2 regions of the Paenibacillus sp. 2TAB19 genome follow, and region 2 is predicted to be linked to the other one. Evidence: predicted binding sites of a transcription regulator. Region 2 holds the regulator's gene; the other holds the start of a gene.
What was found. Region 2 encodes LexA, which represses DNA repair genes until DNA is damaged. Its sites were predicted from a motif close to CGAACATATGTTCG; they were not measured.
Positions count from the first base shown of each region.

Region 1: the regulator LexA is predicted to act here: its motif matches at 2,106-2,119, upstream of recA (recombinase RecA).

Region 1 covers NZ_JBFRGE010000032.1:58,158-66,987, forward strand. The annotation lists gene AB4Z33_RS16190 (RecX family transcriptional regulator) at 161-850, opposite strand; gene recA (recombinase RecA) at 983-2,035, opposite strand; gene AB4Z33_RS16200 (competence/damage-inducible protein A) at 2,309-3,559, opposite strand; gene pgsA (CDP-diacylglycerol--glycerol-3-phosphate 3-phosphatidyltransferase) at 3,651-4,226, opposite strand; gene AB4Z33_RS16210 (YajQ family cyclic di-GMP-binding protein) at 4,479-4,970, opposite strand; gene AB4Z33_RS16215 (RodZ domain-containing protein) at 4,994-5,920, opposite strand; gene AB4Z33_RS16220 (DUF3388 domain-containing protein) at 5,946-6,713, opposite strand; gene AB4Z33_RS16225 (DUF3243 domain-containing protein) at 6,916-7,167, opposite strand; gene ymfI (elongation factor P 5-aminopentanone reductase) at 7,279-8,007, opposite strand; gene yfmH (EF-P 5-aminopentanol modification-associated protein YfmH) at 8,022-8,830, opposite strand, start outside.
Region 2 covers NZ_JBFRGE010000016.1:90,690-101,188, reverse strand. The annotation lists partial or broken gene glnA (type I glutamate--ammonia ligase) at 1-787, shown strand, start outside; gene lexA (transcriptional repressor LexA) at 1,347-1,967, opposite strand; gene AB4Z33_RS09940 (LysM peptidoglycan-binding domain-containing protein) at 2,214-2,501, shown strand; gene AB4Z33_RS09935 (DUF896 domain-containing protein) at 2,679-2,870, shown strand; gene AB4Z33_RS09930 (aldo/keto reductase) at 2,960-3,949, shown strand; gene AB4Z33_RS09925 (hypothetical protein) at 4,010-4,516, shown strand; gene AB4Z33_RS09920 (HAD family hydrolase) at 4,541-5,329, shown strand; gene AB4Z33_RS09915 (1,2-dihydroxy-3-keto-5-methylthiopentene dioxygenase) at 5,408-5,956, opposite strand; gene metH (methionine synthase) at 6,073-9,537, shown strand; gene rnz (ribonuclease Z) at 9,653-10,499, shown strand, end outside.

The sequences.
Region 1 (8,830 bases), on a different contig from region 2:
TTTCAATCGGTTTCCAAACCGTTTCTCATCTACCATTTTGACGAAAATAATCGTTTCGAATCAACTTTTGGAAGGAAAATTGATTCAAATAGAAGGAATACATCCTCATTTTATCGTTTCGTAAAATCAATTGTCAAGCGAAAACGGCTTACAGCTTCCTTTAGTACTCCTCATCCATGTCGAAAGCATCCTCATCTTCATCGCTATCAACTGACTTCACGGCTTCTCTAGCGATGTCGCTCGGGAATCCGCGTCTCAGCAAAAAGACAATCAGCTTCTGTTTTCTCTCCTTCGGCGTGCCTTTGAGAGAACGCCATTTTTTGCCAGCAGCTGCAGTTGCGGATGCTAACTCCGCTTCTCCATTCAGCGTACGCAGCGCTTCTCCGGCCAGCTCTTGCGAGATGCCATGCTGCTGCAGCTCCTGCTTAATCCAATGTCTGCCTTTTAGACCGCTCTTCAACCGCTGAGCAGCGAATTGAAGCGCATATTGTTCATCATCCACAATATGCTCGCTTTCTAAACGGTCGAGCGCATAACGAATATTCATTTCCTCGAATTGCTTCCTTAATAAATACTGCTCGATCTGCTTTCTCGTCCTCGGCTTTGAGCCCAAGTAATAAACCGCCAATGCATAAGCGCGATATCGCTCGTCCTCCGTTCTTATTTCTTCCAGCTCCGACTCCGAAAGCAATCGGCCCTTCATAAGACTGAACTTTATAAGGATGTCCTCATGGACGCTTAATAACGGCTCCTCTGATCCTGCGAACAGCTGGTATCTCCGTCGTTCCTTCTTGTCTTGCTTAACGGATATAATCATCCATCCATCTTCTTCCGAATGCTGCTCACCCACTGTGCTGACTACCTCCCGACAAGCTGACGTTACTGCCGCTAGGCGGTTAAGTCGCTTTTAAACGAAGCTTCGCCGCCCCTTACGGGACGGCGAAGCGACATTAGCTATAAGTTCATCCTGCCTGTTGCAGCTCTATTCCAGATCTTCGAATTCGTCTTCTTCTTGCGGCTCTTGGTTAAAGTTTGCTTGCTGCGCCGTAGCCGATAGATTGCTCTCATCACGAATCTTCTTCTCGATGACAGCAGAAATGTCCTTATGGTCCTTCAAGTATTGCTTCGCGTTCTCGCGGCCTTGTCCAAGACGCTCGCCTTCATAAGAGAACCAAGCACCGCTCTTCTGAACGATATCCATCTCAACGCCGATATCGATCAATGAGCCTTCCTTCGAGATGCCCTCTCCGTACATAATATCAATCTCTGCTTGCTTGAACGGAGGTGCAACTTTGTTCTTCACGACCTTGATACGCGTACGGTTACCGACCATATCATTACCTTGCTTAAGCGTCTCAACGCGGCGTACATCAAGACGTACGCTGGAGTAGAACTTCAATGCGCGTCCGCCCGGTGTTGTCTCCGGATTGCCGAACATAACGCCAACCTTCTCACGAAGTTGGTTAATGAAGATCGCGATCGTCTTCGACTTCGAAATCGCGCCGGACAGCTTACGTAGCGCTTGCGACATCAAACGTGCCTGAAGACCAACGTGCGAATCGCCCATGTCGCCTTCGATCTCAGCCTTTGGAACAAGTGCGGCAACGGAGTCAATGACGATAACGTCAACTGCGCCGCTTCGTACAAGCGCTTCAGCGATCTCGAGTGCTTGCTCGCCTGTATCCGGCTGGGAGAGCAACAGCTCATCAATGTTAACACCGAGCTTGCTAGCATAGAGCGGATCGAGTGCATGCTCCGCATCGATAAAAGCAGCTTGTCCGCCAATACGTTGTACTTCTGCAATAGCATGAAGAGCAACTGTCGTCTTACCGGACGATTCAGGTCCATATACTTCAATAACACGACCACGAGGTAAGCCCCCGATTCCAAGCGCAATATCTAGAGCAAGCGAACCGCTAGGAACGGTCTCTACTTGCATGTGTGTAGATTCACCTAATTTCATGATAGAACCTTTACCAAATTGTTTCTCGATTTGGCGTAAAGCCATCTCTAACGCAGCGCGACGGTCCGACAAGAAACTCACATCCTTCATCGTTTATAATTGTATGATACCTTACTTGTGACTGCTTGCCAAGCATTTTTTTCGAACATACATTCGCTTTTTTTCTAGATGCGCATGCCAGAGGACAATAAAAAAACCGCAGCAAAGTATTCTTCGCCACGGTTCTTCCGATAACTACTTCCGATTATAGATCTGCCTTCGACAAAAGACAAGCTTTTTTTCAGCATCAGTGTTTGCCAGTAAAAAGATCGGCTGCTTGGCTTCTTCGTTACAACCCGCACCCAATCACTGCTCCCGAAGAGCCTGCCAGAGCCGGTACATCGCAGCTTTCACCGCTCTTAAGCGTATCATCGCCCGATCTCCGCTTAGGTTCGTCGTGTGCACGAGCGTATCCTTGCCCCGTTCCGCGATCGCGAAGTAAACAAGGCCAACCGGCTTGCCCTCCGACTCGGAAGGTCCGGCAATGCCGGTCAGCGAGACGCCGAAGTCGGCATCGGCTAACTGTCTGACACGCTCAGCCATGAGAGCGGCTGTCGACTCGCTGATCGCCCCAGGAGCGCCGTCTCCTTCGAGCTGTGACATCGGAATGCCGAGCAGCCGATGCTTCATCTCGTTCGTATAGGTTACGACACCTCCCACGAACTCGCCACTGCTGCCAGGAACGTTCGTAACGAGCTCCGCGAACAATCCCCCGCTACAGCTCTCCGCGCTTGCCAGCTTGCGCCGCGAGCCTCTCAGGAGCTGTACGATAGCTTCCTCCAGCGGGATGTCATCCTGCGCATACAAATGCTCTCCGATTCTAGCTTTAATCTGATCGACGATATCGTCGATCTTCCGCTCAGCTTCAGCAAGCGTTGCCGCCTTCGTGGACACGCGTACCGCAACTTCGCCTTCCTTCGCATAAGGGGCGATAGTCGGATCGCTTTGCGCTTCAATGAGGTCGATAAGCTTCGCTTCGAGGTTCGACTCGCCAATGCCGGCGAACTTAAGCTGGCGCGAATATAGCGGCTGCTCATCAATCAGCTTCGTTCGAAGCCACGCCTCGCCAGGACCGTCGATCATCGGTTTCATCTCTTTAGGAGGGCCAGGCAGCAGCAAATAAAGCGTACCGTCTACGTCCAGGCCATTTCCGACCGCAAGGCCGGCGCTATTGTCAATCGCATCGCTGCCCTCGATCATATTCGCTTGGCGGCGATTGCTCTCGACCATATGCAGTCCCCGTGAACCGAACAGGTGCTCAATGCGCTCCATGGATGAGGAGTGGAGATATAGTCCTCTTCCCAAGTAGTCGGCCAGCACATCCTTCGTCAGATCGTCTAGTGTCGGACCAAGTCCGCCCGTGAAGACAAGCAGATCAGCGCGCGCGCGACCAATTTCGATTGCTTTCCTTAATCTTGCGGCATTGTCGCCAACAACCGTTTGATAATATACGTCGATGCCAAGCGAAGCAAGCTTTTGCGATAAATACTGCGCATTCGTATTTACAATTTGGCCAAGCAGCAGTTCTGTGCCGACCGCAATAATTTCTGCCTTCATCCGCAGCCTCTCCTTTGCTACATGCGTGAGCGTTCTAATATCCTACTATATGCAAAAGCACCCTTCCTTTAATCGGAAAGATGCTTATCGGCTATTCTACGGGAATTAATTTCTTATTCTTCACGAAGTAATCAACGCCAGAGTATACCGTTATCGCTGCTGCTATCCAGCTCGCAATGACATCGAAAGGAAAATCGATGAAGGCGAATGGGAAATTGTTAATAAGCAGCGCAATAATCATCGTAATCTGAATGGCTGTCTTCCATTTGCCCCATTTGCTGGCGGCCATTACCGAACCTTCGAGCAAAGCGACTTGTCGCAAACCCGTCACGGCAAATTCACGGCTAATGATAATGATCGCAATCAATGCGCTCAACTTGTCCATTTCAACGAGCGAGATAAGTACGGCTGCCACAAGCAGCTTGTCTGCGAGCGGATCGAGCAGCTTGCCTAGATTGGTGACAATCTTGTTCTTACGGGCAATATAACCATCAAGACCATCCGTGCTCGCCGCCACTATGAAAATAAGCGCCGCAACGATTTGATTGTATGTAATGGTGAAGTCGGCTATTGTTAGCGACCCTAGATCAACTTTCATAAGCAAAAACAACATAATAACTGGTACCAAAAAAATTCTGGCAAGCGTTATGCGGTTCGCCAGATTCATGCAATTACCTCCCCGGACATGTCAAACTCATAGGTGTGCGTAACACGTACCTTATGGATCGAACCAATTTCATGCAGCTTACAAATACTTCGAGTTCAAGTATAATACATGGTTTTCTATGTGTCAAAAACAGCCAATGCAGTTTCTTGTATCTTATAGTATGAAAAAAAACTGCAAAACCCCGCTTTGCGAACGATCGACAAAGCGAGGCTCATGGCGGCTATGTAACATTGTGCAGCTCTAGATGCAAAGTTATCGATAATTCATGAATTGCAGCTCAATCGGCAATTCCGCTCCGCGCAAAAGCGCCATAACCGCTTGAAGATCGTCGCGGCTCTTGCCCGTCACCCGAATTTGATCGCCTTGAATTTGGCTTTTTACTTTAAGCTTCGAATCGCGAATCAAAATATTAATTTTTTTGGCGACATCCTGCTCGATGCCTTGTCTTAGCTTAATCTTTTGGCGGACCGTACCGGCCGAGGCGCCTTCGATTTTGCCGTAATCCATATTTTTGATCGGGACGCCGCGCTTAACCATCTTGGACAACAAGATGTCAATAACTGCCTTCAGCTTATAATCATCATCGGATCCGATAACAAGCTCTTCTTTCTCAAGCGCGATACTGCTCTTGCTGCCCTTGAAGTCGAACCTCGTCTCGATCTCTTTCTCGGCTTGCGATATCGCATTAACAAGCTCCGCCATATCAACCTTTGATACAATGTCAAATGAACTTTCTGAACTCAACCACAATCTCTCCTCTCGTACTTCTATTCAGATGTTACGGAGTCCGGCTCGTTGCCCGCTCCGCCAGTTTCTCCTGTATCGCTCGTATCGGTCGGCTGTCCCGCTGATACGATCGGATTAATTAGCAGCTTCTTCGATCCGGCACGGTCGCCGTCAGGAACAGGGACGCCGTCAACCGTAATTTCCGTGAGGTCAGCCCGGCCGACATTCACATACAAAGTCTGCGTTAGATCGTGCGTCTCAACCGTCCCGTCATCCGCATTGGCCGAATACAGCTTCTCGCCGCCTGCGCCGCCTACGCGAATCTCGAGCCAGCTCTTGCCGCCGCTAACCTTAATCTCCAACTTATGCGTTCCCTCAGGACCGATATCGTATTTATCCGCTTTGCCGACTTTACTGGCGAAAGTAACCGTCGTCGGAACCTGAGTCGGTTCCGGTGTTGCAGATGGCACCGGATTGTCCGTGCTTGTGCCGTTTCCTTCATTATTGTCCGTTGGAGGCTGCGAAGCATCGGTAATCGGCGTCTTCTGATCGAGCTTGTCTGCCGGATTAGGGTCACGATTAATGACAAACATCCACACCACAACAAAAATAAGGATTAGAAAACACCACATCATTACGTTAAAGCCGATTTTCCCCATACGCTCCGACGATTGCGACTTCACTCTGCGAGGCGCCCGTACAGGAATCGGTTCTGCGGATTGTTCCTTCTGGGCTGCAGGCACCTCATGCTGATAGAGCCGCAGCACTTCGTCGGGATCAAGTCCGACCGCTTCGGAGTAGTTTTTCACGAATGCCCTTACGTAGAAGCTGCCTGGCAGAATGCTATGATCTCCGCTTTCAATCGCTTCCAAATAACGTTTGCGAATCTTCGTAGTCTCTTGAATATCATCCAACGACAACCCTCGCTGCTCCCTCGCTTTGCGAAGCAACGCGCCCAAATCAGACATTGAAATACCTCCTTCCTACCCTGCTTTAGAAGTCGTCTGTATAATTTGCGGTAAATTTCTCATAAGAAATCTCTTCATCAGGAGAATTGCGCAATTCAACAATAATATCGAAGTGGCTGTAATCGTAATGGGACTCCTTAATGAAAATGTCCGGATGCTCAATGACCTTCGTCGAAGGCATGGCCATAATCTCTTGAAGCAGCGCATGATGCTTCTCGTTGGAACGAATCGTGCTTACGATACCATCGATAATATAAATATTGTTTGGCCCCATCTCGTCCTCAGACAACTGGCTGCGAACCGTCTGCCTAAGCAGCGTCGAGGATACGAAGGTCCAACGTTTATTGGAGCATACGCTACCCGCAATGATCGATTCGGTCTTGCCGACACGCGGCATGCCGCGCAGCCCGATCACTTGATTGCCGTCGCGCTTGAACACTTCGCCAAGGAAGTCAACCAATATGCCAAGCTCGTCTCTCGTGAATCGGAACGTCTTGCGGTCATCGGAATCTCGCTCGATATATCTACCGTGACGAACGGCCAATATATCGACAATCGTAGGCGTTCTAAGCTTGTTGACCGTAATGTTGTCAACCTTCTGCAGCATTTTGCCTAGCAGCTCGATCTTCTCATCGTCGTCCGTCTGCAGCAGCATGCCGCGCGTACGATCCTCGACGCCGTTAATCGTCATAATGTTTACTTCGAGCATCCCGAGCAAGGAAGCGATGTCTCCGAGCAAGCCCGGACGGTTTTTATGTATTTTGTACTCCATATACCACTGTTTTTTTTCCATTGCCTGCTGTCACCGTCCTAAATTTGAACATAATCGTAATGGTTGTGCGGAAAATTATACGTCATAAAGCATTATTCTACAATTTTCATCACAATCCTGCAACCTCACATGAAACATTGCAGAAAAGCCTCCATTTCGGAGGCTCCTCTGCTGTTTCACTTTGATTGCGACGATTACGGTCGCTTAGGACGCAGTTTGCGGCCTAAGACTTCTGGACGAGCTTCACCATCAGGCTGGCGAGAGCCTTGCGCTCTCCCTCATCGCCTGCATCCCAAAGCTGCTTCAGAAGACGTTCTTCCTCGTTCTTGGGATCGACCTTCTCATCCAGAAATGAACCGATCTCGAATGCTAAGCTCGCAATCGTCTCCTCGGTCATCCCCATCTTCTTAGCATGCGATACGCGATCAGCCAAGAAATGCTTCCATGTAGCAAAGTTAGTTAGGACGGTTGACATGACTCTTCGCCTCCTGTGGGTGTGGAAAAGAATAAGCAACAGTCCTTATGATGCGATATTGAGGTCTTGATTATTCAACAAACGGAGATTTCACAACATTGGATGCTTGTCCTAAGTATGCCATCCACCGTTCGGGCTAATAATTTGACCTGTTATATACGATGATTCCGGCAACGATAAGAAGTAGACGAGCGAGGCAATCTCTTCAGGCGACCCGAATCGTCCGACCGGAATTTCCTGCTGCAGCGCAGCCTTCTCTTCCTCGTTGAAGCTGTCCATCATGACCGTATCAACAGCTCCCGGCGCAACCGCGTTCACCGTCACCCCAGAGGGCGCCAGCTCCTTAGCCAGCGCCTTCGTGAATGCATTCATGCCGCCCTTGGTCGTCGAGTATAGAACCTCGCAGGAGGCGCCTGAGATGCCCCAAATGGACGACACGTTAATAATACGGCCGAAACGCTCCGCAATCATATGAGGCATGAATAGCTGCGAGCATAGAAACATGCCTTTCAAATTAACAGCCATGACGTCGTCCCAGTCTTGCTCGGTCACATCCATTAACATGCCGTAATGCGATATGCCTCCGTTATTAACCAAAATATCAGGCAGCATATGATGGCTTTTCAGCTTGTCGCGCATCCGCTCAAGCTGTTCTTTGGAGCGCAGGTCGGCGGAGATGGTCAATACATTTGCGCCTAACGCCATGCATGTGCGAGCCGTTTCGTTAGCTGCTTCATGCGAATGCAAATAATGAATGACAATGTTGACGCCCTCCGCGGCGAATCGTTTGGCGATGGCCGCCCCGATGCCGCGGCTTCCCCCGGTAATCAAAACCGTCATTTGCTGCAAAGTCTTCACTCCGCAGGCGATTGTACGATCGACACGGACATTTGATTAAAGTCGAAATGCCCGCGAAGACGTTCATTAATTTGATCTAGTGTGCAGCTTTCGTAGAATGCCAGCACATCGAACATATCGCTGTCGCGGAAGCGGTATCTCGTAAACTCGCCGGCAATCGCTTCTGGGGAATTAAGCATCCGGAGATATCCGCCGATTTTTTTGCGTTTGGATCGCTCGAACGCCGCAGGCTCGATACCGGACTCCAGTAGCGCTTCCACTGCTTGCTTGATCTGAGCAATCAGTTCATCCGGCTTCGGCGTATCGCCGCCGACAACCGAGAATGAATAACCGCTGCTTGAATTGAATTCATGTCCGAAAGAATCGGAGATCAAGTCTTGCTCATACAGGCTCTGATAGAGCTTCGAGCTTGGGCCGATCAGCGCGTCAAGCATAAGCTTCGTTTCGACCTCTTGACGGAGCAGCGCTTCGCCTTCGAGACCAACCTCCTTCTCCTTAAAGCCGATCATCACTTTCGGAAGCGAGACAGGAAGCTCGGATACTTTACGCGTTATTTTGACCGAAGAAGGCTCATCGTCAAAGAAGCGCCGTATTTCGCCTTGCGGCCTGAACGTCTTGCTGTTTTGGTTAGCTCGCACGAGATCAAACACTTCATCGGCCTTGACGCCGCCAACCACGAACAGTAGCATGTTGGACGGGTGATAAAACGTTTCGTAACAGCGATACAGCGTTTCCTTGTCGATCTGGTAGATGGACTCGACCGTGCCGGCAATATCGATATGCACGGGATGATTGTGATACAAGG
Region 2 (10,499 bases):
CGAAGCTTCTCACCATGAGGTTGCTCCAGGACAACATGAGATCGACTTCAAATACGCGGATGCGATTCGCGCAGCGGATCAAATCCAAACCTTCAAGCTCGTCGTTAAGACGATTGCACGCGAGCATGGTCTTCATGCATCCTTTATGCCAAAACCGCTGTTCGGCGTTAACGGTTCCGGCATGCACTGTCACCAATCGTTGTTCCAAGGGAATACGAACGTATTTTATGATGAGAAGGACAAGCTTGGTCTAAGCGCAACTGCTCGTTATTATATGGCAGGCGTCCTGCAGCATGCGCGAGCAATGGCTGCGATTACGAACCCAACAGTTAACTCTTACAAACGTCTCGTACCGGGCTATGAAGCTCCAGTATACGTAGCATGGTCGGCGAGCAACCGTTCGCCAATGATCCGTATTCCGGCTTCGCGCGGTCTCAGCACACGCGTTGAAGTACGTAACCCAGATCCTGCGGCTAACCCTTACCTCGTACTTGCGGTAATGCTGAAAGCGGGCCTTGACGGTATTAACAACAGAACGGAGCTTCCTCCTCCGACAGACCGTAACATCTACATTATGACAGAGGAAGAGCGTCTGGACGCGGGTATACCGAGCTTGCCAGGCGATCTGAAGGAAGCGCTTGACGAAATGCTTCGCAGCGATGTCGTATGCGACGCGCTAGGCGAGCACGCGCTTGCTCACTTCTACGAGCTCAAAGAAATCGAGTGGGACATGTACCGCACGCAAGTTCACCAATGGGAACGCGATCAGTACTTGACGCTTTACTAATCAATAGGATCAACTATAACCCGCTAAGGCTTCTGCGAATGCAGAAATCTTAGCGGGTTTTTCTGTAAATATTTTGGATCTTTATAAAGATGAATTTAGAATTATTAATTGGATTTCTGAGACTGTCGATTAACTGTTTACCAATTTAGATATGATTTCAATTTATATGATTTTTCACACAACGTTAGTAAAACAAGACGTAAACTGAAAATACTTATACGATTTATCATACAAAAGTGGTTAATTCATCCACGCAGCCGATGATTTTGTACGATTTTTCGATCAAAACCCTTGATTTGGCCTCTCTGTAAGGTTGGTTATACGATAAATCGTATAACTATTAGTTAGTCACAATTAATCGACTGCCGCTTTCTTACAGTCAAAAGACTAATAATGAGACAATAGTAGTCTTTGATAGGAACTTATGCAGTCAGATGGACGGGGGGAGGACTTCTGTGGGTTGAAATGCAACTTTCTAATATCAGTAAATCAATATAAAGAAGAGGAGGAACGATGCGCTAGGCTATCGTTCTTCCTCTTCTTGTTCGTAGCTCAATGATTAGTGAATATCTCTGAACAATCCAATGACTTTACCGAGGATCGTCACGTTCTGGAGTAGAATAGGCTGCATGGAGGAATTCTCCGGTTGGAGACGTATGTAGTTCTTCTCCTTGTAGAACGTCTTAACGGTAGCTTCATCATCCTCGTTCATGGCTACGACGATATCGCCATTGTTGGCAGTACGCTGCTGGCGAACGATGACGTAGTCTCCGTCGTGAATGCCGGCTTCGATCATGCTCTCTCCCTCAACGTTCAGGATGAAGACGCTGCTGTCGCCAACAAAATGTGATGGAAGAGGGAAGTAGTCCTCAATATTCTCAGTAGCTGTAATCGGCACGCCTGCTGTTACTTTACCGACGATTGGCACTTTAGCGACGGCAAGCGGGATAATACCGTCCACGCCTTCCGTATCCAAAATTTCAATAGCGCGAGGTTTGGTAGGGTCGCGGCGGATAAGGCCCTTCTTCTCTAAACGGTCGAGGTGACCGTGTACAGTCGAGCTGGATAATAATCCGACGGCTTCGCCGATTTCCCTGACGGAAGGCGGGTAGCCTTTCTCCCGGACCTCATTCTTAATGAAATCAAGAATAGATTGTTGTCGGCTGGAAATCTTCGACACTGCGATCACTCCATTAGTATGTTTGTACAAAAGTATAGCACAGAACCCGGGTTCGCACAAACATAAGTTCTTAAGCACAAAGGTTCGTATTTTTGTGTTGACTACAAACGTTTGTTCGTGTTATTCTCAGAACAGAACAAACGTTTGGGGTGCTGAGAGATGATGATGAGTCCAAGTTTTTACAGAACAATACATACGCAACCAGAAATGAAGGTTAGTCCTATATATAAACGATATACGGTTGCAGTGAGACGTCATGCACTTAAGCTGATCGTATGCGCAATGCTGTTCGTACTTTTGTTTACGAGCTTTCTATTGATCGGTACGAAGGCATCTGGCAGCAAGAACGCTGTTGCTGCGGTCAACGAGGAACTTGTGACCGTATTTACAGGCGATACATTGTGGGGGATCGCTAATCGTTTTGCCAGTGAGAAGGAAGATATTCGCTACGTCATCTATTTGATTAAGGAGCGTAACGGATTAGAGTCGACGGACCTGTATCCGGGGCAGAAGCTTGTTATTCCTTCTATATAATGAACTTGTACGCAGAGAGCATCTGAACCGGAGACGGTTTGATGCTTTTTTTCGTTATTTCAGCTTATCTTTTTGCGGACATAATGTAAGTGCCGCCTTGACAATTACGCTTTGAAAATGTCAAAGTAAAGGATAGAACATTTACAGCATGAGGGGAGTTTAACGTTCAATATGGATATGGATAAGTTAATAGCTCGGATCAACGAGCTTTCTCGGAAAAATAAAACGGTAGGCTTGACCGACGAGGAAACGTCCGAGCGTGATGAGCTTCGAAGGCAGTATTTGAACAACTTTAAGAGCAACTTCAGACAGCAGCTCGATACGATTAAGTATGTTGAGGACGAGGACCAGGATAACGTTAAGCATTAAGCGTCTGTTATGGCCGAGTTCCGCTTGGCCTTTCTTCCATAAAGTCTTGTGTACGAGAACCATTTCTGAAGCAATGGGGGAATTCATCTATGAAGTATCGGTTGCTTGGCAGAAGCGGGCTTGCCGTCTCTGAATTATGTCTAGGAACGATGACGTTCGGTAACACGACAAGCGAACAGGATTCGATTGAAATGATCGGCCGTTTCTATGACAAAGGCGGAAATTTTATCGACACGGCTGATGTATATGTTAGTGGTCGATCGGAAGAGATTGTGGGTAAGGCAATACGCGGCAAACGTTCGGAGACGGTACTTGCAACGAAAGTAAGAATGGCGACTTCTGGCGACATTAATGGGGTAGGACTATCCCGCAAACATATTATGGACGGCATAGAGGCGAGCTTGAAGCGTCTTCAGACCGATTACATTGATCTTTATCAGGTCCATGTGTGGGATCAGGCTACGCCAATTGAAGAGACGCTTCGGGCGCTTGACGATCTTGTTACGTCGGGCAAAGTACGATACATAGGCTGTTCTAATTTTTTTGCTTGGCAATTGATGAAGTCGCTTGCTCTTAGCGATGTGAATCGATACGTACGCTTCGTCTCTATTCAGCCTCAGTACAGTCTTGTAAGCAGGCAGATGGATAGGGAAATGTTATCGTTATGTCTAGAAGAGAAGGTAGCGATCATCCCTTGGGCGCCTCTCGGTGGCGGTTTCCTGACAGGACGATACAATCGCGACATACCGACGGAGGGTCGTCTGACCTCGAAGGTTGGCGAAAGCGCATGGGTGAACCGTGCATCGGACCATAACTTTGCTATTCTAGATGCCGTGGTTGAGGCAGCGAAGCTATTGGACAAAGCGCCAGCCGAGGTGTCATTACGCTGGCTGCTGCAGAAGGAAGGTATTACTTCTCCAATATTCGGCGCTCGTTCCTTAGAGCAATTCGAGGAAAATATGGGCGCGGCGGACTGGGAGATGCCTGTCGATATTTGGGACAAGTTGAACGAAATAAGCGCATTGCCTGATGATTATCCGAACCGGTTCATTACGAAGTTCCAGCGTTCACTAGGATAATTGAGATTGTTCGCATAATAGACAGGCTTGCGGATGTAGGCCGAAGTAGGAGGAATAAGCTTGTCACGTTCTTGGGAGCGCAAGGTGCGCAAAAACATGAGTCAAGTTAACAAACAACGCAAAAAACATGGTGAAGGTTCTATCGTACTAAACGGCGAGAAAGCGGTAAAAATCGTCGGCCGCAATTATATTGCGCCGATTCTACTGCTCCTGTTCATCGGATTGTACGTTATTCTGATCCAGAGCCAGAAGGACTATCAGATCGATACGATGTTTTATGTAACCATTGCATGTTATGTCGTTTTAGCAGGTCTATTCTTCTTAAGACGTCCTTATATCCAAATCGGTAAGGACTATGTACAGACGCGTAGAATGATGGGGGACAAGCGTCTGACGGCTTCTTCCATTAAAGGCATCAGCACGCAGCCTGGTTACGTTGTCATTGAGCCGCAAAAAGGCGGTAATTGGGTGTTCTCGCGCTTGATTAACCGTTACCCTACGGATGAAATTAATGAGAAGCTTAAATTGTTCGCGCAAGCGAACGGTATTTCATTTCAGCAAAAATAAAGGCATGGGAGAGTAATGATTATTATGGCAAAGCAAGCTGTATTATTTGACTTAGACGACACTTTGCTGTGGGATGACCGCAGTGTGAAAGAAGCATTCGAAGCAACCTGCCAGGCAGCTGCTGACCTAACGGGTGTAGACGTTAACGCACTTGAAGAATCGGTTCGCCGCGAAGCACGGGCGCTGTACGAATCGTATGAGACGTACCCATTCACGAAGATGATTGGCATCAATCCTTTCGAAGGCTTGTGGGCGAACTTCCGTGAGGGAGAGCAAGAGGAATTCCGCAAGCTGGAAAGTCTTGCGCCAGGCTATCGCAGAGAAGCATGGACGAAGGGGCTGCTAGCGCTTGGTATAGATGATCCGAAGCTTGGCGCTGAGCTAGCTGAGAAGTTCCCGGCTGAACGTCGGTCGCGTCCGATCGTTTATGATGAGACTTTCCGCGTGCTGGACTCGCTAAAAGGGAAATATAAGTTGCTGCTGCTAACGAACGGCTCGCCGGATTTGCAACGCGAGAAGCTGGCAGGCGTTCCTCAGCTCGTTCCCTATTTTGATCATATTATTATTTCGGGCGAGTTCGGTGAAGGCAAGCCGGCCGCATCGATCTTCAAGCATGCCCTTGAGCGTCTTGGCATCGAGCCGGAGCATGGTATTATGGTTGGTGACAAGCTTACGACCGATATTCTTGGAGCAAATACGATTGGCATGACATCCGTATGGATTAATCGCCACGATATGGTACGTAATGACGATATTATTCCTACTTGTGAAATTAAGCATCTGGAAGAGCTGCTGCAAATACTCGAGCAATAAAAGAATAAGCAATAAAATAAGCCCCTCGGCTACGGCAAAGCTGCAGCATGAGGGGCTTGCATTATTGAATTCGATCCGTTACGCTTTGTCCGATTCGAATACCGGATCAGCGAATGGATGAGCGATCCAGCCTTCTGTTTCGATGAACAAACGAACAGCCACGATTTGACGGTTATCCATTAGCGTGAAGAAATGCGGCTTGTATTCCGGTACGGAAATGACATCGCCTGCTTCAAGCTCAACATCAAAGTAACCAACATCGTCAGTGCCTTTGATGATGAATATGCCCTTACCAGCTGTAATCGCGCGAACTTCATCTTCGGTATGTGTATGGACGTTCTCGAATTTCTTCAGAAGCTCATCCAGATTAGGCGTTGCTTCGGACAATGTAATGATGTCCCAAGTTTTGTACCCGCGGCGTTCAGCGAGATCTTTAATTTCATCAGCATAAGTAGCAAGCACTTGCTGCTTCTCTTCATCAGAAAGAATGAACTTTTCTTGCAGCTCGGGAGCAAGCTTGCTTGTATTCCAATGTTCATATAGAACTTCCTGTTGCTCTAGAAATGCACGGACGTTTTCTTCGCCGGAGATACGTTGTTCGGTATTGCGAATTCTAATTTCAGCCATGATCATTCCCTCTTTTCCAATAGAAATTAAATGATATAATAATTATAAAACAAATGATGACGGATGTCGATGGATTTGCTTTTCAGTCCTAAGCGATTCTGATAAACTAATTGTTAATGATTTTGGGAAGGGTGTACGAATTGTCTAAACCAACCATACAACAAATGCTGCAAGAGCGCATACTTATTTTGGATGGCGCTATGGGTACAATGATTCAACAAGCAGACCTGAATGAAAATGATTTTGGCGGTCCAGAGCTAGATGGCTGTAACGAAATGCTCGTTCTAACTCGTCCGGACGTGATTCAGTTGATTCACGAGCAATACCTCGAGGCTGGAGCTGACATTCTGGAGACGAATACGTTCGGCGCGACTAGCGTCGTGCTTGCCGATTACGATATACCGGAGAAAGCTAGAGAAATCAACCTCGCTGCGGCTAAGCTGGCACGCGATGCGGCAGACAAGTATAGTACGCCCGACAAGCCGCGTTATGTTGCAGGAGCGCTCGGACCAACGACGAAGACGCTTTCCGTTACGGGCGGCGTTACGTTCGATGAACTGGTAGAGAGCTATTACGAGCAAGCGGTAGCTCTTATCGAAGGACAGGTTGATGCTCTGCTTCTAGAGACATCACAGGATACGCTTAACGTTAAGGCTGGAAGCATCGGCATACGTAACGCGTTTGATACGCTTGGCGTTGAGCTGCCAATTATGATCTCGGGTACGATCGAACCAATGGGAACCACACTCGCGGGTCAAACGATTGAGTCGTTCTATATTTCCTTGGAGCACTTGAAGCCAATCTCGATTGGCTTAAACTGTGCGACAGGACCTGAATTTATGCGTGACCATCTCCGAACGCTGAGTGAAATCGCGAATGCTTCAATTAGCTGTTATCCGAACGCTGGATTACCGGATGAGAACGGCCATTATCATGAATCGCCGGAATCGCTTGCCAAGAAGATGTCGGCATTTGCAGAACAAGGCTGGCTTAATATTGCTGGCGGCTGCTGCGGCACGACGCCTGCGCATATTCGAGCTTTGACGGAGACAATGGCAAACTATACGCCGCGCACGAAGATGGGCGAGCACCCGGATGCGGTATCGGGTATCGACACCGTGTTTATCGAAGCGGATAACCGTCCGATTATGATCGGCGAGCGTACGAATATTTCCGGTTCCCGCAAGTTCAAACGGCTTCTTAAAGAAGAGAAGTTCGATGAAGCTTCCGAAATTGCAAGAGCGCAAGTAAAGGGCGGAGCGCATGTTATTGATATCAACTTGCAGGACACGGATATTGATGAGGCTTATGCCGTACATCAGTTTTTGCCGCAGGTCGTCAAGAAAATTAAAGCGCCGCTAATGCTCGATTCCACCTATGACCATATTATTGAGCTCGGCTTGAAATATTCGCAAGGCAAAGCCATTATCAACTCGATTAACTTAGAGGACGGCGAGTCCAAATTCGAGAAAATATTGCCGCTAATTCACCGATACGGCGCTGCTGTCGTCATGATTCTTATCGATGAAAGAGGACAAGCTGTTTCGCGTGAAGCGAAGCTCGAAGTGGCGGATCGTTCGTATGATTTGCTCGTTAATAAATACGGCATGAACCCTGCTGATATTATTTTTGACCCGAACATGTTCCCGGTTGGCTCTGGTGACCCGCAATATATCGGCTCTGCTGTTGAGACGCTCGAAGGCATTCGGCTGATCAAAGAAAAGTATCCTCGTACGAAAACGATCCTGGGACTAAGCAACATCTCATTCGGCTTGCCGGATGCAGGTCGTGAAGTACTTAATTCGGTTTACTTGTATCATGCGACGAAGGCAGGTCTTGACTATGCCATCGTGAATACGGAGAAGCTGGAGCGTTACGCTTCTATTCCTGATGAAGAGCGCCGCTTAGCCGAAGAGCTGATCTATAATACGAATGATGAGACGTTAGCTTCGTTCGTAGCTGCTTTCCGTGACAAGAAGGTCGAGAAGAAGGAGAAAATATCGAATCTTTCCCTCGAAGAGCGTCTTGGCTCATACGTAATTGAAGGGACGAAGGAAGGTTTAATTCCTGACCTAGAATTAGCACTGCAGAAATATTCGGCAATGGACGTTATCAATGGACCTCTCATGAGAGGGATGGAGGAAGTTGGCCGTCTCTTCAACAACAATGAGCTCATTGTGGCCGAGGTGCTCCAAAGCGCTGAAGTCATGAAGGCGTCCGTCAGTTTCCTAGAGCAATTCATGGAGAAAAACGAATCGTCCGTGAAAGGCAAGATCATTCTTGCAACGGTTAAGGGCGATGTTCATGATATCGGTAAAAACCTGGTTGAAATTATTTTATCGAATAACGGCTACAAAATTATAAATCTCGGCATTAAAGTACCGCCGGAACAGCTTATCGAAGCTTACCGCAATGAGAAGGTCGATGCTATCGGCTTATCCGGTCTGCTCGTAAAGTCGGCTCAGCAAATGGTCATTACAGCGCAAGATTTGCGCAATGCGGGCATCGATGCTCCGATTCTGGTCGGCGGCGCCGCGCTCACGCGTAAATTTACGAAAACAAGAATCGGTCCTGAGTATGACGGACTTGTTCTCTATGCGAAGGATGCAATGGACGGGCTCGATATTGCGAACAAGCTCATGGACCCTACGCATCGTACGCGTATGGAAGAGGAGATGGCTGCATATAAAGCTTCGGGCGGCGAAGTAGAAGAAGAGAAGAAAAAGATGCCTGAGCTTACGCGTGCGGTTCGTTCCAAAATATCGCCGGATGCTCCTGTATTTGCTCCGCCTGATCTTGAACGTCATGTATTGCGTGATGTGCCAATTCCGCATGTTATTCCGTACGTGAACATGCAGATGCTGCTCGGCCATCACCTTGGATTGAAAGGCAATGTCGACAATCTGCTTGCCGAAGGAAATGAGAAGGCTGTACAGCTGAAGGCTACTGTTGACGAGATTTTACGCCGAGGCAGCGCTGAAGGAATCATTCGCACGCATGGCATGTACCGCTTCTTCCCAGCGCAATCGTCGGGCAACGATATTATTATTTATAATCCCGAGGATCAGACGCAAGAGATTAAGCGTTTCACATTCCCGCGTCAGCAGGTTGAACCGTTCCTTTGCTTGTCTGATTACTTGAAGTCGGTTGAGAGCGGCGTAATGGATTATGTAGGCTTCCTCGTCGTTACGGCTGGCGAAGGCATACGAGATCTTGCGAATGAGTGGAAGGATAACGGCGACTACTTGCGTTCCCATGCGTTGCAATCCGTAGCGCTTGAAGTAGCGGAAGGAATGGCTGAACGCGTCCATCATATGATGCGTGACATTTGCGGCTATCCGGATCCTGCAGAGATGACGATGAAGCAGCGCCACGGCGCACGCTATCAAGGTATCCGGGTATCGTTCGGTTATCCGGCTTGTCCGAATTTGGAGGATCAAGAGCCATTATTTGATCTTATGAAGCCTGAGGACATCGGTGTACAGCTAACGGAAGGTTTCATGATGGAGCCTGAAGCATCGGTATCTGCAATGGTATTCGCGCATCCAGAGGCGCAATACTTCAATGTCGAGAAAGTATAAACGATAACTTTATAAGCAGCAATGAAGCCCTGCAACGGTTCGATAACCGATCTGTCGGGCTTCATTCATAGGCATTAACGAATATACATAAGCTATGCAGCGAGGTGAATTGGCAGTGCACATATGGTTTCTTGGGACTGGCGCAGGCCGTCCTAACAAGCATCGTAATGTTAGCTCGATAGCGCTGCAGTTGCCTGAGCCGTGCTGTGATTGGTGGCTGTTCGATGCAGGCGAGGCTACACAGCATCAATTAATGAAGACGCCGCTTAAATTAAGCAAGCTGACTACCATCTTCGTAACTCATCTTCATGGCGATCATATTTATGGATTGCCAGGCTTGATAAGCACACGCTCGTTTGATGGAGGAATCACTCCGCTTCGTTTGATTGGGCCTCGCGGGTTAAGACGTTACATCGAGACGGTGTTCGAGATTAGCGGAACGACACTCGACTACGATCTGCAATTTATAGAGCTGGATGAAGAGGACGGCCAGCTTGTCTATGAAGATGAACGATTCACTGTTGTGGCATCTACGTTGATTCATCGTGTTCCATGCTTTGGCTATCGCGTTGTCGAGCACGATCAGCCTGGGAAGCTGCTCGTTGATAAGCTTGTGCGGCTAGGCGTTGCAGCCGGTCCGCAATATGGATTGCTTAAGCAAGGGCATGATATTACGCTGCAAGATGGAACGACTATTTACGCGAAGGAAGTTACGGCGCCTGCTTTACCCGGTAGAATTGTAACTATACTTGGTGACACGACGCCATCTCCGAATGCTCTCGAGCTGGCAATGGGCGCTGATCTTCTCGTTCACGAGGCTACTTTCTCCGAAGGGCTCGAGGAAAAGGCTCATTTATTCGGCCATAGCACGACGATTGAGGCTGCAAGTACGGCTACCGAGGCAGGAGCTAGCATGCTGGTCATGACTCATTTCAGCGGCCGCTATCACAATGAAGATTTGT